2 regions of the Streptomyces sp. GLSS-08 genome follow, and region 1 is predicted to be linked to the other one. Evidence: riboswitches for the same ligand, from Rfam matches in the RefSeq annotation. Region 1 holds a riboswitch; the other holds the start of a gene.
The links. A riboswitch is a leader RNA that binds a small molecule or an ion and turns the genes downstream of it on or off. The one in region 1 is predicted to bind glycine.
Positions count from the first base shown of each region.

Region 2: linked by a shared signal. The riboswitch ahead of gcvP (aminomethyl-transferring glycine dehydrogenase) and the one ahead of gcvT (glycine cleavage system aminomethyltransferase GcvT) in region 1 are both predicted to bind glycine.

Region 1 is NZ_JBWJAQ010000024.1:64,092-75,902, forward strand. Features, by position in the region: gene AC0ZLC_RS30155 (ABC transporter permease) at 1-798, opposite strand, end outside; gene AC0ZLC_RS30160 (ABC transporter substrate-binding protein) at 916-2,700, opposite strand; gene AC0ZLC_RS30165 (ABC transporter permease) at 2,769-3,776, opposite strand; gene AC0ZLC_RS30170 (enhanced serine sensitivity protein SseB C-terminal domain-containing protein) at 4,148-4,945, opposite strand; gene AC0ZLC_RS30175 (enhanced serine sensitivity protein SseB) at 5,149-5,922, opposite strand; gene AC0ZLC_RS30180 (AAA family ATPase) at 5,990-6,664, opposite strand; glycine riboswitch at 6,857-6,954, shown strand; glycine riboswitch at 6,955-7,067, shown strand; gene gcvT (glycine cleavage system aminomethyltransferase GcvT) at 7,102-8,220, shown strand; gene gcvH (glycine cleavage system protein GcvH) at 8,442-8,819, shown strand; gene glyA (serine hydroxymethyltransferase) at 8,833-10,095, shown strand; gene AC0ZLC_RS30200 (L-serine ammonia-lyase) at 10,261-11,628, shown strand; gene AC0ZLC_RS30205 (glycoside hydrolase family 25 protein) at 11,745-11,811, shown strand, end outside.
Region 2 is NZ_JBWJAQ010000034.1:5,562-17,372, reverse strand. Features, by position in the region: gene AC0ZLC_RS33075 (glutamate-cysteine ligase family protein) at 1-1,476, opposite strand, end outside; gene AC0ZLC_RS33070 (hypothetical protein) at 1,973-2,557, shown strand; gene AC0ZLC_RS33065 (DUF5999 family protein) at 2,963-3,169, shown strand; gene gcvP (aminomethyl-transferring glycine dehydrogenase) at 3,267-6,152, opposite strand; glycine riboswitch at 6,333-6,427, opposite strand; gene AC0ZLC_RS33055 (PRC-barrel domain-containing protein) at 6,544-6,912, shown strand; gene AC0ZLC_RS33050 (DNA polymerase IV) at 6,837-8,342, opposite strand; gene AC0ZLC_RS33045 (MerR family transcriptional regulator) at 8,444-9,076, opposite strand; gene AC0ZLC_RS33040 (bifunctional nuclease family protein) at 9,294-9,767, opposite strand; gene ftsR (transcriptional regulator FtsR) at 9,851-10,600, opposite strand; gene AC0ZLC_RS33030 (FHA domain-containing protein) at 10,639-11,613, opposite strand; gene AC0ZLC_RS33025 (DUF881 domain-containing protein) at 11,675-11,811, opposite strand, start outside.

The DNA.
Region 1 (11,811 bases):
GCCGAGGTCCATGCCGAGCATGGTCAGGATCGGCGTCATCGTGGAGCGCATGGCGTGCTTGCCGATGACGGTCGGCTCGGCCAGCCCCTTGGCACGGGCGGTACGGATGTAGTCCTCGCCCATGACCTCGAGCATCGTGGCCCGGGTGATCCGGGCGTACATCGCCGCGTAGAGGAAGGCGAGCGTGATCCAGGGCAGGAGCATGCCGCCGAACCAGCCGCCGAAGCCGTCGGCGATCGGGACGTACTGGGCGTCGAGCCAGCCGAGCCCGTAACTGAAGATCGCCAGGGACAGCAGACCGGTGAAGTAGATGGGGAGCGAGACGCCGGCGAGGGCGACGATCATCGCGCCGCGGTCCCAGAAGGAGCCGCGCTTGAGCGCGGACAGCACACCCGCCGCGACACCGAAGATCAGCCACAGAACGGCGGCACCGAGCGCGAGAGCCAGGGTCACTGGGAAGCGGTCGGTGATCTGCGGCCAGATGGCCTGCTCGCTGCGGAAGGAGTAGCCGAAGCACGGCGCGGCGCAGTTCGTGACGTCACCGCCGGACGAGTACGTGCGTCCCGCGAAGATGCCCTTGAAGAACTCCCACACCTGGACGAAGATCGGGTCGCCCAGACCGAGCTTCTCCCGCACGCCTTCGATGGCTGCGGGGTCGGCCTGCTTGCCCACGAACATCGTGGCCGGGTCGACGCCCGCCCACCGTGGGACGAGGAAGAAGATGCCGAAGACCACCAGAATGATGACCACCAGCATCACTGCGGCGGCGAAGAGCCGCCTGATGAGGTAAGCGAGCACTGCTCTCGGCCCGACGGCGGGGCCGTGGGCCACCGGAGGTCTTCCGGTGGCCCACGGTTCACGCCGCTCCGGCCTTCACCTGCCTTTCGTGCCTTATGGCGGGTGCGCCGGTCGGGATTACTTCACGCCGAGGTTGACGAAGTCGAACTGACCGCTGTAGTTGTCCGTCGTGTAGACGTTGGTCAGCCGGTTCGAGCGCCAGTTGATGAACTTCTCGAAGACGAAGGGCAGGTAGTAACCGCCCTCCATGACCTTGTGGTTGATCTCCGTGGCCAGCTCGGTCTTCTTGCCCTCGTCGAGCTCGTTCACGTAGTCGTCGAAGAGACCGTTGATGGTCTTGTCGTCGATCATCGCGAAGTTGTTGTTGCCGCTCTCCAGGATGTACTTGCCGGACCACAGCGGGAGACCGAAGCCCTGGACGGTCGGGAAGTCCGGACCCCAGCCCATGATGATGATGCCGAAGCCCTTCTTCTTCACGTTGGAGGGGCTTCCGATGATGCCGGTGGTCTGCGCGCCGTCGAACTGCTCGATGTCGACGGTGATGCCGATCTTCTTCAGCGACGCCTGGAGGGACTCGGCGGTCGCGACCTCGACGGGCTTGTTGTTGCGGACCGCGATCGTGGTCTTGAAGCCGTTCGGCTTGCCACAGGCCTTGAGCTCTTCCTTGGCCTTGGTGATGTCCGCGGCGCCGTCGTTCTTGGTGGCGCCGTACGGGTCGTACTTCTGGCCCTCGGAGCCCGGGACGGACGGCGGGAGCATGTTGGTGCCGATGTCACCGCCGGCGACCGGGCCACCGCGCGCGGTCTGCAGCGACTTGTGGTCGGCGCCGTAGATCACGGCCTTGCGGCAGTGCTCGTTGTCGAACGGCTTGACCGTCTGCGGGAAGACCGCGTAACGGATGTAGCCGGAGACCGGGTTGTCCAGGTTGCCCTTGTGCTGCTTCAGGGCGGTGGTGCGGCCCTGCGGCGACAGACCGGTCTGGGCGAGGTCCAGGTCGTAGTCGCCGGCGATCAGGCGCTGGTCCAGGTCGTTGGCGTTGGTGAAGAACTTGATCGAGATCTTCTCCGGCAGCGCCTTGCGGATCGGGTCCGAGGACTGCTTCCACTCGGTGTTGCGGACCAGCGTCAGGCTCTTGTTCGGGGTGTAGCCCTCGAACTTGTAGGGGCCCGAGGAGAACGGGTGCAGGCCGTACTTGGACTTGGTGTCCTTGTCCTGGCGCACCGGCGCGGACGAGGCCAGCGCGAGCATGTCCTCGAAGTCCGAGTTCGCCTTCGGCAGCTTGAAGACGATCGTCTTGTCGTCCGGCGTCTCGATCGCCTTCAGGCCGAGCTTGTCCTTGGACTTGTCCTTGTAGGGACCCTTGTACTGGCTCTTCGGGTCCAGGATGTCCTTCACGTAGACCGGGCCGCCCGACAGCACGTCCTGCGCCCACTGGCGCTCGATGCCGTACTTGACGTCCTTGGAGGTGATGGGCTTGCCATCCTCCCAGGTGACCCCGTCACGCAGCGTGTACGTGTAGGTCTTGCCGCCGTCCGTGACCTTGGCGAGGCCCGTGGCGAGGTCCGGGGTGAGTTCGGCACCCGCCTTGCCCGGCTCGGCCTTGCCCGTGATGAGCGTGCGGCTGTAGTAGCGCATGAAGTTCCACGCCATGCCGTAGTAGCCGCGCGTGGTGTCCCACGAGTCGGCGTCCTGGGCGCTCGCGAACTTCAGCTCGCCGCCCTTCTTCGACGAGGCGTTGGCGACCTTGTTGTTACCGGCGTTGAAGCCGGCCGCGCCGCCGCTCTTGCCGTCGCCCTTGCTGTCGTCGCCGCCGCCGCACGCAGCCGTGCTCAGCAGTGCTGCGACCACGGCAGCTGCGGCCACGGCCTGCTTGCGCCGCCCTGAAGTGCGTTGGGTAGTCACGATCTCGGATCCTCCGAAATGATGTAGGCGGCCTGTGAATGAGTCACAGGCCCCGGGGGTACGGCTGTTCAGCGGGAAGCCTTCGGGTCCAGCGCGTCACGCACGCCGTCGCCGAAGAGATTGAAGGCGAGCACGGTGATGAAGATCGCCACACCGGGGATCACCATGTACATGGGATCCGAGTCGTAGTAGTCGATCGCCGAGGAGAGCATCTGTCCCCATGAGGCGGTCGGCGGCTTGACGCCGACGCCCAGGAAGCTGAGCGCCGCCTCGGTGAGGATGTTGGTCGGGATCATCATCGTCGTGTACACGATGATGGGCGCGATGAGGTTGGGCAGCAGCTCCTTGAACAGGATGTAGAACCGCCCGGCGCCCAGGCTCCGCGCCGCCTCCACGTACTCGCGCTCGCGCAGCGAGAGCGTCTGGCCGCGCACGACACGTCCGACGTAGGGCCAGCCGAAGAAGCCGATCACCAGGATCATGACGAACAGGCGCACGCCGGTACCCGTCAGGCCCAGCATCTCGTTCGGCATGACCGAGACGAGGGCGATGATGAACAGCAGCTGCGGGAAGGCCAGGAGACCGTCCATCACGCGGCTGATGGCCGCGTCCACCCAGCCTCCGAAGAAGCCCGCCAGGATGCCGAGGACGGTCCCGAGGACCACGGCGACCAGGGCGGACAGGAAGCCCACGAGGAGCGAGATGCGGGCTCCGTAGATGATGCGGGCGAAGATGTCGCGGCCGCTCACCGGTTCGACGCCGAAGAGGTGGTCGCCGCTGATGCCGCCCAGCGAGCCGGTGGGCGTGGAGAACAGCGGGTCGATCAGGTCCTCGTGGTGGGACTCGGGATCCTGGCCGATCAGGTTGGCGATCACTGGGGCGAGGATCGCGACCGCGATGAGCAGGAGGACGACGACACCGCCCGTGAGTGCGAGCTTGTCCCGCTTGAGGCGCTCCCAGGCGATCCGGCCGAGGGAGCGTCCTTGAACCGCCTTCGGATCGGCGCTGACCACCGCCGCTTCCTCGGCCGCGCTCGGGGCCGCTTCAGCGGTCGGCTCGTGCAATGGTGCCGTCATCTGGCAGGGACCCCTCTCAACCGGCGGTAGCCGGCCCACACGTGCCGCTGTAGCGGCATGATCAGTCCGTCGTACAAAGGGGCGAACACCCCTGGACCGGGAGTCTTTAACGCCTCGGCGATCTGTTGCCAGACTTGACGGTGAATGGATGCCTAAACGTGATGCGGGCAGGGGGGTTCCGTTATCCGGACGGCGGGTAACGGGGGTCGGACACGGGGCAATTGGGCCACAAGGGTCCACGGCGGTCGTTATCCCGTCGCCTCGTCCGCAACGCGGACATCACGCCCTTTCGCCTTCGAGCGCGCTGGTCAGCGCCCGGTGGCACGTCGAAGAGACGCGGCCGGGCGCCGTTCTGGCGACGGCTTTCGGGGTCAGTACGGCCGGGGCTGCGGGTAGCCGTACCCGCCGGCCGCCGGCGCCTGGGCGGGCGCCGCGTGCGCCTCACGGTCGTAGAAGGGCCGCGCCCTGGCGCGCAGCCACATCGCCACCGGGTCGTACTCGTCGGACATGGCGACGGTCGACACGGGCAGCCCGTCGGGGACCGCGCCGATCGACTGCTGCATCATCGCCCGCACCGAGTCGACGGCGGACGGGGAAGTGTCGTAGACGTCGAGTCCGATGGCCAGGTAGGGCGCGCCGAGGGCGGGCTGCACCCAGGCGCGGCGCAGCGAGCGCACGGCGGAGGTGCGGTGCGCGTTCTGCGTGAGGAGGGCGTAGAACTGCGGGATCTCGATGCCGGGTTCGGACAGCCGCAGCGGTCCCGTCGGCTGGCGCTCGAGGCCGGTGGCGATGCGCCGCAGGTCCAGCCAGGGGATGCCGACTCCGCCGCCGGGGGCGTGCGGGTTCAGCCAGAGACCGAAGTGGTCGGGGTAGAGGGTGCGGGCGACGTCCAGGCCGTCGACGACCTCGTACGAGCGGTTCCAGCCGCTGGCGGACAGCTCCTGAGCCGAGGTCACGCAGGGGGCGTAGCCGTAGCCGCCCACCTCCATGTTCCCGTACTGGGCGTCCGGCGAGCCCGCCTGGCCGTGCCAGAGCAGCATCCAGATCTGGCCGTTCGACGGGTTCGCGAGCGCGCGGAGGAGCGCCTCGTAGGCGTCGTAGCGCCCGGGAGTCACCTGGCGCAGCATGTGCTCGACCTGCCCGGCCGCGGCCGTGCCCGACGCGCTCACCCTCAACCGCCCCTTCGCGAACAGATCATCATGAACTCCCCCATCGCCCCCGGGGCGTTCGCACGGCATCCCGTCCGGGAGCGCGTCACCACCTCGACCGAGCCATGAAACCAGCTTAAGCGGCGTTCCTGACAGGAACTTGACGCACGGCTTCGCCGGCCGGCGTGGCGCCGGGTGCCCGGCCCGGCGCGGGTCCCGCCCGCTCAGTGCTCCCGCAGGTAGAAGGGCCGCACCCGGGCGCGCATCCAGTCGCCCACCGGGTCCTGGGCGACGTCGAGGAGGACCAGGTTCACCGGCCGGTCCACCGGGACCCGGCCGAGCGCCCGGCCGAGGGCGTCCAGCGGGTACGTCCGTGCCGGGCCCTCCCATTCGGACAGTTCGACACCGACGAACATCACCGGGTCGCCGCCCTCGATGCTGGCCAGGCAGCGGCGGGCGGTCAGCACCACACCGGTGGCGGCGAACTCGGCCGACGCCGCGGACAGGAAGTCGACCGGGTCGTCCTGCCAGTCGGGTTCGAACAGCCGGACCCGGCCGCCGCTCGCGGGTCCGTCCAGCGGGGTCCGCCCGGTGCGGCACAGTTCGGCGACGGCGGGCGGCGGGAGCGGCACGCCGACCACGCCGTCCGGGTTGACCGCGAGCCCCACCTGCGGGGGCAGTCCGCGCGCGAACTCGACGGCGGGCGCGATCGTGTACGCCATGTGGGCGCCGACGGCCTGGCGGAACTGCTCCTCCGAGCTGAAGACCGGGACGTACGCCTGCCCTTCGATCTCCAGCATGGGCAGGTCGAGCGGTCCGCTGTGCGGGCCGCCGCCGTTCGGCAGCGGGATCCACAGGAAGCTGCGGCCGAGGACCTCGACGATCCGGGCACCGGCCGACGGCACTCCGAGGGACGCGGAGAGGACCTCCTCCAGTTCGTTGCCTGGCCATCCGCCGTGCGGATGGGGGTGCGGGTACGCCTGTGCCGGGAAGTCCATCTGTCTACCGCCTGCTGTGAACCGCTGTTCCGGCTGGAAACCCTAACCGGTGGGCGCGTACGGGGGGTCAGTCGCCGAAGTCGATCCGGCGCAGCACGTCCGCCGCCGCCCGGTCGATGAGGACCGCCGAGCCGCAGCCCTGCGGCAGATCCCCCTTCTCGACGGACCGCAGCAGCAACCCGGCCGCCCGGCGGTGGCGCAGGAACGCGTAGCGCGAGACGCCGCGCCCGCGCTCGCGCTGGCCGTCCAGGGCGGTGTCCGGCGCGACGTCGAGGAGCAGCAGGTGCAGGGTGCCGCCCCGGCGGCGGGCCTCGCGGGCGAGCCAGCGGCGCACCCAGACCTGTGTGCCGCAGTCGTGCACGACGACGCCGGCGCCCGAGCGCAGCGTGCGGTGCAGCCCGGTGTAGTGCGCGAGCCGGACGACGGGGCGGTAGAGCGCGTACGGCAGGAAGCGGGACAGCCGGGTGTCCCAGCGGTCGCGGGTGTCCTGGGAGTCGACGCGCGCGCCGCGCACGGCCCGGCGCATCAGCGTCGACTTGCCGCTGCCGGGCAGACCGGTCACCACGACCACGTCGGACGCGCCGAAGGACAGGCCGTGCGGGCTGTGTCCCGCGCGCTCGCGCAGATCGCGGACGACGGGTCCCGGCATCGGTCCGCACGCCTCCCGGGCCGGGACACCGGGCTGTTCGGGCAGCGCGAGTCCCGAACCCGTCACGTACGCCGTGGTCCTGTTCACCCTGATCGTCCTCCCCCTCGGATCCGGAGTCCCATCCCATTCGAGTGTAAAGAGAAGGTAATGCGGAACGCCTCTCGTTTCCGTCCTCGTCCTGCCACAGACCGGTCACAGGTCCTTTGCCGCCGGCCGGACAGGGCGCCCCTGCCGGGTTTCACGGATGCGTGCAATGATGTGCCCGCCAACTGCATACCGGCCGCTTGAATCCGCGCGGGAGAGTCCCGGGGCATCGGTCCCCGGGCGCCGAAGGAGCAAGTCCCTCCCTTGAATCTCTCAGGCCCCGTTACCGCGCGGGCGAGGCACATCTGAAAAGCGGGCCGCTGACCAGTGGCTCCACCCAAGGTGCAAGTCACGACCACCGGTTCGCCGGGTCGTGATGAACCTCTCAGGTTCCGATGACAGATGGGGAGGAACGACCTCGCCGTCATGCCTTGGGAGCCCCACCGATGAGCAGTAACGCCCCCCGTCACACCGCGCTCGACGCCCTGCACCGCTCGCTCGGCGCGACGATGACCGACTTCGCCGGCTGGGACATGCCCCTGCGCTACGGCTCCGAGCGCGACGAGCACCTCGCCGTGCGCACCCGGGCCGGTCTCTTCGACCTCTCCCACATGGGCGAGATCACGGTCACCGGACCGCAGGCCGCCGCCTTCCTGAACTTCGCCCTCGTCGGCAACATCGCCTCGGTCGGGGTCGGCCGCGCCCGCTACACCATGATCGTCCGCCCGGACGGCGGCATCCTCGACGACCTGATCGTGTACCGGCTCGGGGAGCAGGAGTACATGGTGGTCGCGAACGCCTCCAACGCCCAGGTGGTGCTGGACGCGCTGACGGAGCGGGCCGCCGGTTTCGACGCCGAGGTGCGCGACGACCGCGACGCGTACGCGCTGATCGCGGTCCAGGGCCCGGAGTCCCCCGGCATCCTCAAGTCCCTCACCGACGCCGACCTCGACGGCCTCAAGTACTACGCGGGTCTGCCCGGCACGGTCGCGGGCGTCCCGGCGCTGATCGCGCGCACCGGCTACACCGGCGAGGACGGCTTCGAGCTGTTCGTGGCGCCGGCCGACGCCGAGAAGCTGTGGCAGGCGCTGACCGAGGCGGGCACCCCGGCCGGACTCGTCCCCTGCGGGCTGTCCTGCCGCGACACGCTCCGCCTGGAGGCGGGCATGCCGCTGTACGGGCACGAGCTGACGACGTCGCTCACCCCCTTCGACGCGGGCCTCGGACGGGTCGTGAAGTTCGAGAAGGAGGGCGACTTCGTGGGCCGGGAGGCCCTGTCCGCGGCCGCCGCCCGCGCGCAGGACGACCCGCCGCGCGTGCTCGTCGGGCTCGTCGCCGAGGGCCGCCGCGTGCCGCGCGCCGGCTACTCCGTCGTCGCCGGCGGTGAGGTGATCGGCGAGGTCACCTCCGGCGCGCCCTCCCCGACGCTCGGCAAGCCGGTCGCCATGGCGTACGTCGACGCCACGCACGCCGCTCCCGGCACGGCCGGTGTGGGTGTGGACATCCGGGGCAGCCACGAACCGTTCGAGGTCGTGGCGCTGCCGTTCTACAAGCGCCAGAAGTGACACTGGTCCCCGCGCGCCGCGCGTGACACCGGCCCTGGCGCCGGCCACGACACCGGCCCGGGTACCGGATTCGGCACCGGCCACGTGCCGGAAGTGACACCGGCCCGGGTACCGGGCCGGACACCTGCCCCGGGCGCCGGAAGCGGCGCCGGGCGCGTCCGTCCGGCTCAGCTACGTCCCCGCTTCATCAGCACTCCCCCGCGTACAGGAGAATTCAGGCCATGAGCAACCCCCAGCAGCTGCGTTACAGCAAGGAACACGAGTGGCTGTCGGCCGCCGAGGACGGCGTCTCGACGGTCGGCATCACGGAGCACGCGGCCAACGCGCTCGGCGATGTCGTGTTCGTCCAGCTCCCGGAGGTCGGTGACACCGTGACCGCGGGCGAGACCTGCGGCGAGCTGGAGTCGACCAAGTCGGTCAGCGACCTGTACGCCCCGGTCACCGGCGAGATCGTCGAGGCCAACCAGGACGTCGTGGACGACCCGTCCCTGGTGAACTCGGCTCCCTTCGAGGGTGGCTGGCTGTTCAAGGTGCGCGTCACGGACGAGCCGGCCGACCTGCTCTCCGCGGACGAGTACACCGAATTCACCGCAGGCTAAGGACTCCCGACTGATGTCGCTTCTGAACACGCCCCTTCATGAACTCGACCCGGACGTCGCCGCCGCGGTCGACGCCGAGCTGGACCGCCAGCAGTCCACCCTGGAGATGATCGCCTCGGAGAACTTCGCTCCGGTCGCGGTCATGGAGGCCCAGGGCTCGGTCCTCACCAACAAGTACGCCGAGGGCTACCCGGGCCGCCGCTACTACGGCGGCTGCGAGCACGTCGACGTGATCGAGCAGATCGCCATCGACCGCGTGAAGGCGCTCTTCGGCGCCGAGCACGCCAACGTCCAGCCGCACTCGGGCGCCCAGGCCAACGCGGCCGCCATGTTCGCGCTGCTCAAGCCGGGCGACACGATCATGGGCCTGAACCTCGCGCACGGCGGGCACCTGACCCACGGCATGAAGATCAACTTCTCCGGCAAGCTCTACAACGTGGTCGCGTACCACGTCGACGACGCCACCGGCCAGGTCGACATGGCCGAGGTCGAGAAGCTGGCCAAGGAGTCCCGGCCGAAGCTGATCGTGGCCGGCTGGTCCGCGTACCCGCGTCAGCTCGACTTCGCCGCGTTCCGCCGGATCGCGGACGAGGTCGGCGCCTACCTGATGGTCGACATGGCGCACTTCGCCGGCCTGGTGGCGGCGGGGCTGCACCCGAACCCGGTGCCGCACGCGCACGTGGTCACCACCACCACGCACAAGACGCTGGGCGGCCCGCGCGGTGGCGTGATCCTGTCCACCGCCGAGCTGGCGAAGAAGATCAACTCCGCTGTCTTCCCCGGTCAGCAGGGCGGTCCGCTGGAGCACGTGATCGCCGCCAAGGCGGTCTCCTTCAAGATCGCCGCCACGGACGACTTCAAGGAGCGCCAGCAGCGCACCCTGGACGGCGCCCGGATCCTGGCCGAGCGGCTGGTCCGGGACGACGTCAAGGCAGTCGGGGTCGACGTCCTCTCCGGCGGGACGGACGTCCACCTCGTCCTCGTCGACCTGCGCAACAGCGAGCTGGACGGGCAGCAGGCCGAGGACCGTCTCCACGAGGTCGGCATCACGGTCAACCGCAACGCCATCCCGAACGACCCGCGCCCGCCCATGGTCACCTCCGGCCTGCGCATCGGCACGCCCGCCCTCGCCACCCGCGGCTTCCGGGCCGAGGACTTCGCCGAGGTCGCGGACATCATCGCCGAGGCGCTCAAGCCGTCGTACGACGCGGACTCGCTCAAGGCCCGGGTGTCCGCTCTGGCCGCCAAGCACCCGCTGTACCCCGGCCTGAAGTAGTTCGTACGCCTTTTTGCCGTACGGGTCTTTTCGTGGCACCGTCTTCATTCGTACGAACGTCCGGGGCACCGCGCACACTGGAAGCTGAGCGCGGTGCCCCGCCGCATGCACCGCCCGGCACGACCGGCTGACAACGGCGTCCGCCGAAACCCCTAGGAGTCCTCCGTGGCCATCTCGGTCTTCGACCTGTTCTCGATCGGCATCGGCCCGTCCAGTAGCCACACGGTCGGCCCGATGCGCGCGGCCCGCATGTTCGCCCACCGGCTGCGCAACGAGGAGCTGCTGACCCCGACGGCCTCGATACGCGCCGAGCTGTACGGCTCCCTCGGCGCGACCGGTCACGGCCACGGCACTCCCAAGGCGGTGCTGCTCGGCCTCGAGGGCGCCTCCCCGCGGACGGTGGACGTGGAGGGCGCCGACGAGCGCGTCGAGGCGATCCGCACCGGCGGCCGTCTCGCGCTGCTCGGCGAGCACGAGATCGCCTTCTCCTTCGACGACGACCTGGTCCTGCACCGCCGCAAGGCCCTGCCGTACCACGCGAACGGCATGACGCTGTGGGCGCACGACGCCGACGGCAAGGAGCTGCTGTCGAAGACCTACTACTCCGTCGGCGGCGGTTTCGTGGTCGACGAGGACGCGGTGGGCGAGGACCGCATCAAGCTGGACGACACGGTTCTCAAGTACCCCTTCCGCACGGGTGACGAGCTGCTGCGCCTGACGAAGGAGACCGGTCTGTCGATCTCCGCGCTGATGCTGGAGAACGAGCGGGCCTGGCGCACGGAGGAGGAGATCCGCGAGGGGCTCCTGGAGATCTGGCGGGTGATGCAGGCGTGCGTGTCGCGCGGCATGTCCCGCGAGGGCATCCTGCCGGGCGGCCTGAAGGTCCGCCGCCGGGCGGCCCTCTCGGCCCGGCAGCTGCGCGCCGAGGGCGACGCGCCGGCCCACGCCATGGAGTGGATCACCCTCTACGCGATGGCCGTGAACGAGGAGAACGCGGCCGGGGGCCGGGTGGTCACCGCGCCCACCAACGGCGCCGCCGGCATCATCCCGGCCGTCCTGCACTACTACGTCAACTTCGTGCCGGGCGCCGACGAGGAGGGAGTCGTGCGCTTCCTGCTCGCGGCCGGCGCCATCGGCATGCTCTTCAAGGAGAACGCCTCCATCTCCGGCGCCGAGGTCGGCTGCCAGGGCGAGGTCGGCTCCGCCTGCTCCATGGCCGCCGGCGCGTTCGCGGAGGTCCTCGGCGGCAGCCCCGAACAGGTCGAGAACGCCGCCGAGATCGGCATGGAGCACAACCTGGGCCTGACCTGCGACCCCGTCGGCGGCCTGGTCCAGATCCCGTGCATCGAGCGCAACGGCATGGCCGCGGTCAAGGCCGTGACCGCGGCGAAGATGGCCATGCGTGGCGACGGCTCCCACAAGGTCTCCCTCGACAAGGTCATCAAGACCATGAAGGAGACGGGCGCGGACATGTCCGTCAAGTACAAGGAGACGGCCCGCGGCGGGCTCGCGGTGAACATCATCGAGTGCTGAGCCCCGCCGGTGCGTACAGGGGTGGGCCCTCGGAAGTAAGGGAAAAAACAAGGGAGTCGGCGCTTGTTCCGCCGCTCCCCCGCTCCCCCTTCCTCCCCCACGCACCAGGAGTCGCCATGCTGCGCGGCATCGACGTGAGCGCCTATCAGTCGTCGTCCTACTCCACCGACGGTCTGTCCTTCG
Region 2 (11,811 bases), on a different contig from region 1:
GTGCACCGGCTCCCCGGCGTGCATCAGCTCGGAGTACCGCTTGGTGGTCGCGGCCAGTGCGGCCTCCCGGCCGAGCCCCTTCTCCGTCGCCAGGTGGAAGGTGGCCGCCTGCCAGCTCGCACCGTTGACCCGGCGCCGGCACCGCTCCTCGATCACCCCGAGATAGAAGTCCCGGTCGGCCGGCTCGATGCCCCACGCGTCCAGCCCGGCCGCCGCCAGCGGCAGCAGCTCGTCGCGGACCAGGTCGACGGCGTCCACCTGGGCGGTCCCGCCGTGCCGGCCCGGCTGCGGCCACTCCAGGCGGGCGTCGATGCCGTCACGGCACGCGGCGTCGAAGTTGGCCGCCGCGGCCTCGAAGGGCAGCCGGGTCCACACCGGCTTCGCCTCGTCGGCCAGCGCCCGCACGAGGCCGTAGTAGAAGACCGTGTTGGCGATGACGTCGGTGACCGTGGGACCGGCGGGCAGCACGCGGTTCTCGACGCGCAGGTGCGGCACACCGTCGGCGATGTCGTACACCGGCCGGTTCCAGCGGTAGATGGTGCCGTTGTGCAGGACCAGTTCGGACAGCTTCGGGGTGCCGCCGCCGTCGAGCACCTTCAGCGGGTCCTCGTCGTCGCAGATCGGCAGCAGCGCCGGGAAGTAACGCAGGTTCTCCTCGAACAGGTCGTGGGCGGACGAGATCCACCGCTCCCCGAACCAGGTCCGCGGCCGCACCCCCTGGGCCTGCAACTCCGGCGGCCGGGTGTCCGTGGACTGCAGGAACAACGGGGGCCGCGACTCCCGCCACAGCTCGTGCCCGAACAGGAACGGCGAGTTGGCGCCGACCGCGACCTGCGCGGCGGCGATCGCCTGCGCGGCGTTCCACACGTCGGCGAACCGCCCCGGGGTGACCTGCAGGTGCAGCTGTACGGAGGTGCAGGCCGCCTCCGGTGCGATGGACCTCGACGTGCAGACGAGACGCTCCACCCCGTCGATGTCGAGTGCGAAGTCCTCACCCCGGGCGGCCACGATCTGGTCGTTCAGCAGGGTGTAGCGGTCGACGTCCGACAGGTTCGAGGACACCAGGTCGTCGCGGCCGAGGGTCGGCAGAATGCCGATCATCACGATTCCGGCGTCGACCTCCTTGGCCTTGCGGTGGGCATACGCGAGGGAGGTGTTCAGCTCTTCGGAGAGCTGGTCGAAAACCCGCCCCGCCAATCGGTGTGGCGCTATGTTCACTTCCAGATTGAACATGGCGAGTTCTGTTTGGAAATCCCGGCTCGCTATCCTGTCGAGTACTTCGGCATTCATCATCCGCGGCATGCCGTCCGGTCCCGCGAGATTCAGCTCGATCTCCAGGCCCATCAGATTCCGCGGACGCTCGAAGCGCTCCTCCGCCAGCAACCTCTCGAGTCCCGTCAGGCACTCCTGGAGCTTGCTGCGGTAGCGCTGTCGATCGGACAGGTCGAACGACCCCGCCACGACCTTCTCTCCCATCGAAGTTCCCTCCTTGGATGGGTAGGCCGATGCTCCGGCCGCTCTGTTACACGGTCACGGTGGATGATGCCCCGACATCGCGATCCATAACGTCCCGGCCTGGCCCCGGGCCCGCTAGGCTGAGGCCGAGTACCCCGGGGCACATTCACCAGGCATGGTGCCGCGCGCAGTTTCACGCCCGTTCGCGCTCGTGATAAACGCCGACGAGAACAGGCCGACCACTTGGACGCGGTATTCCGAGGTCAGCTCCTCGCGGCCCGCACGAAACAGGGATCAAACTCCCCTTTCGCCGACCGAATAGGCGCTTGTTCTTCATACCCGGAACAGCTAGCTGAAACATTGTGTGAACACGTGTCGTATAAACTCTGCAAACGAGGCAGAGAGTAGGCGCACGCCGTCATCGCATCCGCCCCTCTGACCCCGAGAGCTGACAGTGTCGTCCGCCCCCGCCCCCACCCTCGCGCCACCCTGCCTGTCGAATGAGAGGCGACCCACCATGCCGCTGCACGTCCCCCCGGCTCCCGCGCCCGCCCTGCGCTCTGTCCTCACGGCACTCGGTTCCCCCACCGCTGTCCGCGAGGCGCACACCCCGTCCCTGCGCAACGTCCAGGGACCGGTGTCTCCCGAACTCCCCTTGCCCGTATACGTCCTTGACCGGATCACGCCCGCCGGCGCCGCCGCCACCCGCCTCACCGGCTGGCGCTTTCTGATCCGCGGCGGCGAGCGCGCGGTGGCCGCCGCCGAGACGATGCTGACCCCCGACGGCTGGGCCTTCTCCCACTTCTTCGAGGGCCCGTACGTCACCTCCACCGAGCGCGCCCTGCGCCAGGCGGAGAACATGCAGCAGACCTTCCAGCCGCGCCTCCTGTCCGTGCCGGAGCTCTACATGCTCACGCTGTGGCTGCACGGCGACTGCGTCGCGGACAGCAGCACGGGGCACCCGCTCGCCACCGATGTGCTGGTGCCGCTGGCCCCCGCTCCGCCCGGCATCGCGGCGCACCGTCCGCACCGTGTCGCCGAACTCCTGCCCGTCCTCACCCACCGGGTGACACCCGCACCCCTGCTCGGTTCGCCCGCCTAGGCAAGCCCGGGCCCGGTTCGGCGGCAGCTCGCCGTCACGCCTCGCGCCCCGCAGCCGTCGACCCGGCTGCGGGGCACTTCGCTGCCCTGTGCGGGACACTCCGCTCTTCCGGGCTGTCCCGCGCTCGTACGAGTCGCCGGGCCCGTTTCCCCGTCCGGACTAGCCCTATCCGGCTATCCCGAACCACCCGAAGAGACAGTGCAGTTGGAGTGAACCGTCCGCACGGGTGATGCGTCATGAACCTGTGAGAAGTGCTGCTGCCAAATCCCTGCGGATCGCCGCCCGTGGGGCAACACTGGTACCAGACCGACTTGTCGACGGGGGGCGGCCATGGACAGCGTTCCGAGCCGCAGGACAGCTACGACAGCCAGCTCATACGTCACGACCCAGCGAAAGATCCCATCCATGTGCCAGCACCAGCCACCGTGTCCGACAGCCGACTCCGCCGACCGGGAAGCCGCCCTCCATGTGGCGCATCACCCGGAACAGGGGTGGAGCCTGCTGTGCAACGGCGTCGTGCTCTTCGAGGACACCGGTGAGCTCCTGCCCGACGGTCGGATCATCGCCCCGCACCGCCCCCTGGGCACGGGACAGGTGATGACGGCCGCCTGAGCCGCACGGGCGGCCTGCTGCGACAGCCGCCGCGCACGAGAGGGGCCGGCCCGGAGACGCACTCTCCGAACCGGCCCCGACGTACGCCCGGCGGCGACTACTCGTCGTAGGCGTCCAGCGGCGGACAGGAACAGACCAGGTTGCGGTCGCCGTACGCCTGGTCGATCCGGCGCACCGGCGGCCAGTACTTGTCCGCCGCCGAGACAGCGCCCGGGAAGACCGCCTCGGCACGGCTGTAGGCGTGCTCCCAGTCGCCGCCCAGCGCCGCCGCGGTGTGCGGCGCCCCGCGCAGCGGGTTGTCCTCGGCCGGCCACTCGCCGGAACCGACCTTCTCGATCTCGGCGCGGATGGCGATCATCGCCTCGCAGAACCGGTCGAGCTCCACCAGGTCCTCGGACTCGGTCGGCTCGATCATCAGCGTCCCCGCGACCGGGAACGACATCGTCGGCGCGTGGAAGCCGTAGTCGATCAGGCGCTTGGCGATGTCGTCGACGCTCACACCGGTCGCCTTGGTCAGCGGCCGGAGGTCGATGATGCACTCGTGTGCGACGAGTCCGCCCGGCCCGGTGTACAGCACCGGGTAGTGCGGCTCCAGCCGCTTGGCGATGTAGTTCGCGGACAGCACGGCGACCTGGGTGGCCCGCTTGAGGCCCTCGCCGCCCATGAGCCGGACGTACGCCCAGGAGATCGGCAGGATCCCGGCGGAACCCCAGGGCGCGGCCGAGACCGGGCCGACACCGGTCTTCGGGCCGGCCGCCGGCTGCATGGGGTGGTTCGGCAGGTACGGCGCGAGGTGCGCGCGTACGCCGACCGGTCCGACGCCGGGACCGCCGCCGCCGTGCGGGATGCAGAACGTCTTGTGCAGGTTCAGGTGCGAGACGTCGCCGCCGAAGTGCCCCGGCTTGGCCAGGCCGACCAGCGCGTTCAGGTTGGCGCCGTCGACGTACACCTGCCCGCCCGCCTCGTGCACCTGGGCGCAGATGTCGGTGACGTGCTCCTCGAAGACGCCGTGCGTGGAGGGGTACGTGATCATCAGCACGGACAGTTCGTCGCGGTACTGCTCGATCTTGGCGCGCAGGTCCTCGACATCGATCTCGCCGTCCCCGGCGGTCTTGACGACGACGACCTTCATGCCGGCCATCACGGCGCTGGCGGCGTTGGTGCCGTGCGCGGAGGACGGGATGAGGCAGACGGTGCGCTGATCGTCACCGTTGGCACGGTGGTATCCGCGTACGGCGAGCAGACCCGCCAGCTCGCCCTGCGAACCGGCGTTGGGCTGCAGCGACACGTTGTCGTACCCGGTGACCTCGGCGAGCCGCTCCTCCAGCTCACGGATGAGCGTCAGATAGCCCTGCGCCTGCTCGGCGGGCGCGAAGGGGTGCAGCTGCCCGAACTCCGGCCAGGTGACCGGCTCCATCTCGGTGGTCGCGTTGAGCTTCATCGTGCAGGAGCCCAGCGGGATCATGCCGCGGTCGAGCGCGTAGTCCCGGTCCGAGAGCCTGCGCAGGTAGCGCAGCATCGCGGTCTCGGAGCGGTACAGGTGGAAGACCGGGTGCGCGAGGTAGTCGTCGGTACGCAGCAGCGCCTCGGGCAGCGTGTCGGCGGCCGACGCGTCCAGCGCCTCGATGTCGGCCTCGACGCCGAAGGCGGTCCAGACGGCGCCCAGCTGCTTGCGCCCGGTGGTCTCGTCGCAGGCCATCGACACGTGGTCGGCGTCGACGAGGTGCAGGTTGACCCCGCCCTCGCGGGCGGCGGCCACGATCGCGGCGGCCCGGCCCGGCACCCGCGCGGTCAGCGTGTCGAAGTAGGAGCCGTGGACGACCTCCACTCCGCCGGCCTCCAGGCCCGCGGCGAGGATCGTGGCGTAGCGGTGCGTACGCCGGGCGATCGTCCTGAGCCCCTCGGGGCCGTGGTAGACCGCGTACATGCCCGCCATCACGGCGAGCAGCACCTGGGCGGTACAGATGTTGCTGGTGGCCTTCTCGCGGCGGATGTGCTGCTCACGGGTCTGCAGGGCGAGGCGGTACGCCTTGTGCCCGTCCGCGTCGACGGACACGCCGACGAGCCGGCCCGGCAGGCTGCGGGCGAACTTCTCGCGCACCGCCATGTAACCGGCGTGCGGCCCGCCGAAGCCCATCGGGACGCCGAAGCGCTGGGTGGTACCGACCGCGATGTCGGCACCGAGGTCGCCGGGCGCGGTGAGCAGGGTCAGAGCGAGCAGGTCCGCGGCGACGGTGACCACCGCGCCGAGCTCGTGCGCCTGGTCGATCAGGGGCTTGATGTCGCGTACGGCACCGGAGGCACCCGGGTACTGGACCAGTACGCCGTTGATCTCGCGGCCGGCGACGTCGGCCGGAATGCCCTCGCTCAGGTCGGCGACCACGACCTCGGCGCCGGTCGGCTCGGCGCGGGTCTCGATGACGGCGATGGTCTGCGCGAGGGTGTCCGCGTCGACGAGGAAGAGGCCCTTCTTGTTCTTGCCCATGCGCCGGGACAGCGCCATCGCCTCGGCGGCGGCGGTGCCCTCGTCGAGCAGCGAGGCGCCGGACGTCGGCAGGCCGGTCAGCTCGGCGACGACGGTCTGGAAGTTCAGCAGCGCCTCCAGGCGGCCCTGCGAGATCTCCGGCTGGTAGGGGGTGTAGGCGGTGTACCAGGCCGGGTTCTCCATGACGTTGCGCAGGATCACCGGCGGCGTGAAGGTGCCGTAGTAACCGAGGCCGATCATCGAGTCGAGCACCTCGTTGCGGTCCGCGAGGGAGCGCAGCTCGGTCAGTACCTCGGCCTCGGTGCGGGCTCCGGGCAGCTCGAGCGCGTCGGCGTTCTTGATGACGTCCGGCACCGCGGCGGCCGTCAGCTCGTCGAGCGAGCCGTATCCGACCTGCGCGAGCATCTTGGCCTGGGCCTCGTGGTCGGGCCCGATGTGGCGCTGCTCGAAGGGGATGCCCTGTTCGAGCTCGGAGAGCGGAATGCGATGGGCGGTCATTGCGGAGGCCTCCTGGTCTGACGCGACCTTCGGGGGGTACCACGACGCGGGTACCCCGACGGCCTCCCCCTCTGTCATCTCAAACCTGAGAGCTTCACCGGCCCGCCGTAGCTGACGACCCGGTTTTCACCGTCGGTGAGGACGGGAGCCGACGACACCCGCCCTGCTTTCCAGAGTGACCTCGTCCGTGCGGTACGTGTGCCTGAGAGATTCCGGGGAGGATTTGCTCCTTCGGCGCCTCCGGTCTCGCCGGAGGACTCTCCCGCACGGGGTCAGCAGCCGTTTGCCAGCCTACCAGCGAGGACAGCGCACGGGCTTTCGAGTGGCCACCTTCCTGAATGTGCTCTTTCGTAGTGCTTACGGATGAGTTTTGCGCCCACGAGGAGGGCCCGTGCAGACCGACATCGATCCGCGCAACCTGATCGGCCGCAAGGCGTTCGACCGCAAGGGCACCAAGATCGGCACGGTCGACGAGGTGTACCTCGACGACGCCACCGGGATGCCCGAGTGGGCGGCCATACGCACGGGTCTGTTCAGCCGGGACGCCTTCGTGCCGCTGGAGCCCAGCGAGGTCGTGGAGGGCACGCTCCGGGTCCCCTTCGACCGTGCCCTCATCAAGGACGCGCCCGACTTCGGTGTCGGCCGCCACCTCTCTCCGGAACAGGAACTCCAGCTCTACCACCACTACGGGCTCGACCTGGCGTCCCCTCCCCCGCCGGACCGCGACTTCGGCACGCTCGCCGGTTCGGACGAGGCCTGACCGGCCCGTCCCCCTGACACCTCCTCCGCATCCGTCCCACCCGGCACCGGCCAGGCGGCCTCCGCCGGGACCGCGGTCTGTGGCGCCCCCGCGACCAGGGGCAGCGGGTCCGCCGGCTCCAGTGCGGGATCCTCGGTCCGGAACGTCCGCACCCGCCCCGGTTGCGAGTACGGCGTCTCGAACCGCACGGTCACCCGCCCGAGTCCACTGCCCTGGACCCAGCCGTGCCCGTACTCGGCGTGCCGTACGTCGTGCCCGGCGGGCCAGCGCCGCTCGGCCGGCCGGGCCGGCTCCCCGACCGCTTCCCGCGCCCCGTCTTCCTCGGCCTGCTCCTGCGCCAGGAGCTCCCCGGCGGCGGCCTGCGCCTGTGCGAACAGGTCCTCCTGCGTGTAGTCGGCCAGCCCGGTGACCCCGACGCCCAGCAGCCGCACCCCGCCGGTCGTGTCCACCGCGTCGAGCAACCGGGCGGCGGCCTCGCGCACCACGGAGGGGTCGTCCGTGGGCCCGCGCAGCGTCTCGGACCGGGTCAGCGTGGAGAAGTCGTACCGCCGCACCTTGAGCACCACGGTCCGCCCCGAGCGCCCGGCGCCCCGCAGCCGCCGCACACACCGGTCGGCGAGCCGCCGCACCTCGGCGGCGACCCGCACGCGGTCGTGGATGTCCACCTCGTAGGTGTCCTCGACCGACACCGACTTCGCCTCCCGCTCGGCCACCACGGGCCGCTCGTCGTGCGCCAGCGCCATCGCGTACAGCGCGTGCCCGTGCGCCCTGCCCACCAGCCGCACCAGCTCGTCCTCGCCGGCCTCGGCGATCTCCTCGACCGTGGTGATCCCGGCCCGCCGCAGATGGTCCCCGGTCGCGGGCCCCACGCCGGGCAGCGTCCGCACCGGCATGGGCCCGAGCAGCGCCCGCTCGGAACCCGGCTCGATCACCACGAGGCCGTCGGGCTTGGCCTGCTCCGAGGCGATCTTGGCGAGCATCTTGGAAGCGGCGAGCCCCACCGAACCGGTCAGCCCCGTGACGGCTTTGATGTCCGCGCGCAGCTTCCCGGCCACCAGCCGCGCCGAGGTCTCGTCCCACGCCGTCCCTCCGGCTTCCAGATCGACGAACGCCTCGTCCAGGCTCAGCGGCTCCACGAGCGGCGACAGCGCCCGCAGCAGACCCATCACCTGCTCGCTGACCTGCCGGTAGAGCTCGAAGCGCGGCACGAGATAGGCGGCGTGGGGTGCGAGCCTGCGCGCCTGCGCCATGGGCATCGCCGAGTGCACGCCGAACACCCGCGCCTCGTACGATGCGGTCGCCACCACACCACGTACACCCAGCCCGCCCACGACCACGGCCTTTCCGCGCAGGCTCGGCTTGGCCGCCTGCTCGGCCGAGGCGTAGAAGGCATCCATGTCGAGATGCAGGATCGTGGGCGTGGTTCTCACGTGTCCGATGCTGCCCTACGCCACTGACAATGCCTCGTCGAGCTGGGGGCAACCGCCGAAGGCGCCGTCCGTCGCCGGAGCACGGGCGGGACCGGGTGACGTCAGACCGCTCGGTTGCGCCGCCGGGCCAGTTCGTCCGCCGGGTTCTGTCCGACGAGGGTCTCGCCGGTGTCCACCCGCTCGCCGTGCAGCTGCGACAGCGCAGCCTCCACGTCCCGCCAGACGACCCCCACGGCGATCCCGAAGACGCCCTGGCCTCCCTGGAGCAGCGCGTGCACCTCGTCCGGGGAGGTGCACTCGTAGACCGTCGCGCCGTCGCTCATCAGCGTCATCCGCTCCAGGTCCCGGAACCCGCGCTCACGCAGGTGCTGAACCGTGGTGCGGATGTTCTGCAAGGACACGCCCGTGTCGAGGAACCGCTTGACGATCTTCAGGACCACGACGTCCCGGAAGCTGTAGAGACGCTGCGTCCCCGAGCCGTGGGCCGGTCGCACACTCGGCTCGACCAGGCCGGTGCGCGCCCAGTAGTCCAGCTGCCGATAGGTGATACCCGCCGCCGCACACGCCGTGGGGCCGCGATACCCGATCTCCGCGGAATCCGCCTCTCCGTCCGGCACCGGTGTCGGCCGCTGTGGAGCGGGGCCGGCTGCGTTGCCGTGAAGCGGGTACGGGCCGCTCTCCCCCAGACTGCGTCCGGGGGCACCCCCAGCCGTACCGTCGCCGCTGCTTCTCACGCCGACCTCCGTCCTTGAACTGCCTTCTCGACGGTAGGCAGTCGCCCGGGGCGCGTCAACGATCGCCACACTCGCCACGCCGGGTGATAATCACCCTAGGAGTGGTTTACCGTGCCCCACCGCGGGGAAAGGCTAGCCGAATGCGCTCCGTAGGGGCCGTAGAACGCGTCACCGGCCTGCGGCATGTGCCGGTCGCGGCTCTCGCCGTTCGGGGGCATCACTGGCTGTTGGTCCCGAAGTCCTCGGGAGAGATCTGGTCGAGGAACTCGCGGAACTTCTCCACTTCGTCCTCCTGCTCGTCCGGGATCGCGATACCCGCATCGTCGAGCACACCGTCGCTGCCGTAGATCGGCGTCCCGGTGCGCAGCGCGAGCGCTATGGCGTCGGACGGCCGCGCACTCACCTCGACCCCGCTGGCGAACACCAGCTCGGCATAGAAGACGCCCTCACGCAGATCCGTGATGCGCACTTCGGTGAGCTCCTGGCCGACGGCCTCCAGCACGTCCTTGAACAGGTCGTGGGTCAGCGGTCGCGCGGGGGCCATGCCCTGCTGCGCGAAGGCGATGGCCGTCGCCTCCCCCGGCCCGATCCAGATGGGGAGGTAACGGTCGCCTCCCACTTCGCGCAGGAGCACGATCGGTTGGTTGGAGGGCATTTCGACCCGGACACCTACGACATCGAGCTCGTTCACACAGTAACCCTAGGCCGTGCCCGGGACGTTTGGGTAGTCGGGCACAGAACGGGTGGACGATCCGCCACCGGCGAACGCCCCGCTCAGGGAAGTCGAACACCCAGCGCGGTCTGCACCAGAGCGGCATGGAGCTTCGCCGTGAGCCCCGCCAGCTCCTTCGTACGGGCCTCGGCATGAGCCCTGGTCTGCGGGTTGCGGTGGCGCCGCAGCGGGGACACCACCTGGTCGACGAGACCGGCCTCACGGTCGGCGGCAGCCTTCATCGCACGCAGGTGCCTTGGCTCGATCCCGAAGCGCCCCAGTTCGACCACGAGCGCGGCGACAGTGAGCGTCTCGGCGTCATAGCCGCCGTCCGGCAGTGGAGTGACGAGCCCGTAGGACTCCCACTCCGCGAGCTCCGGCTCACCGATCCCGACGGCGGCCAGCAGCTCGTCGCGGCCGATGCGCGCCGCCGTGGGCGGCTCCGGCTCGACGAAGAGCTCTCCGAGCCGTTCACCGTCGCCGACGTCGCGCTGACGCCCCAGGGCGGGCAGGCGTACGTCCTCGCCGCGCTCCAGCGCGTCCAGGTGCTCCCGGATGACCTTCAGCGGCAGATAGTGGTCGCGCTGCATCCGCAGGACGTGCCCGAGGCGCTCGACGTCGTGTGCACTGAACTTGCGATACCCCGACGGGGTCCGCTGCGGCTCGATCAACCCCTCCGTCTCCAGGAACCTGATCTTGGAGACGGTCACTTCGGGGAACTCGTCGCGCAGCACGTTCAGCACCGCGCCGATGCTCATCATGTCCGCGGCGGCGGTACCGCTGCCGGCACCGCCGCTCGGTGTGTGAAGCATGGACCTTCCCTGGGTCCCCCCGGACGGAGTTCGGGCGGTCAGATACTTCGCTGGCTCGCGTAGAAGACCAGCCGGTACTTGCCGATCTGCACCTCGTCACCGTTGGACAGGGCGACCTGGTCGATCCGCTCCCGGTTGACATACGTGCCGTTGAGGCTGCCGACGTCGGCCACCGTGAACGAGCCGTCCGCGGCGCGACGGAACTCCACGTGGCGACGCGACACCGTCACGTCGTCCAGGAAGATGTCGCTCTGCGGATGACGCCCCGCCGTCGTCAGCTCACCGTCCAGGAGGAAGCGGCTGCCCGAGTTCGGGCCGCGGCGCACCACGAGGAGCGCCGAGCCGAGCGGCAGCGCGTCGACGGCCGCCTGCGCCTCCGGGGAGAGCGCGGGCGACTGCGTCTGGCCCGTCACCTCGGAGTCGTAGGCCTCGAGGCCGGAGATGGAGATCGTCGAGGTCGTCTCGGACGGACGCTCCGCGGGAGAACCGCCCCGCAGGGGCGCACCGCAGTTGGAGCAGAAGCGGCTGTTCTCCGCGTTGCGGTTGCCGCACCTCGTGCAAACCAGGGCCGACATGGACGGGTCCTCCTGCCGCGGCTGCCCCCCAGGGGCGGGTGACGCGTACGGGCCGGAGGCGTACCCCCCGCCCGTACCCGAGGTCGACGGATCCCCGAAACCTATGGGGCCGGACGCGGCAGGGTCAACAGACCGCGCGCCCTGGCCACCGGACATGTCACCGCCCGGACCAGCGACCTGGTCCCGGAACAGCGGGCGGTCACCGCTCTGCGCCTCCCCGTCCGCGGGGCGCGGTGCACGGTGGCGGGCAGTCGCGTTGTCGCTGCCCTCTCGTGCGCTCTTGCCGAACAACTTCGCAAACAACTTCACGGGCGATTCCCCTTGACCGAAACAGACCCGCCCGTGGGGCAGGACGAACCCTGATTGAACACACCGGTCGACCCGGACATCCTCACAACGTCCGTATCCACCTGACAGTTTCCACCACGCACCACCCAATCGGTGCGCCGACCCCCCGCAACCTCATGCCCTGACCCGTGAGCCCCCATGCGCCGGGGGCTCACGGGGAGGACGACCGAGCGTAGTCAGGCCGCTCCACCGCTCGCAAGGCGTCCACAACGATCTTCGTCGAGCGTTCCACCGTGACGGTGGCCTGCTCCTTCTCCAGCGTCTGCACCACACCTCCGGGGATGTTGA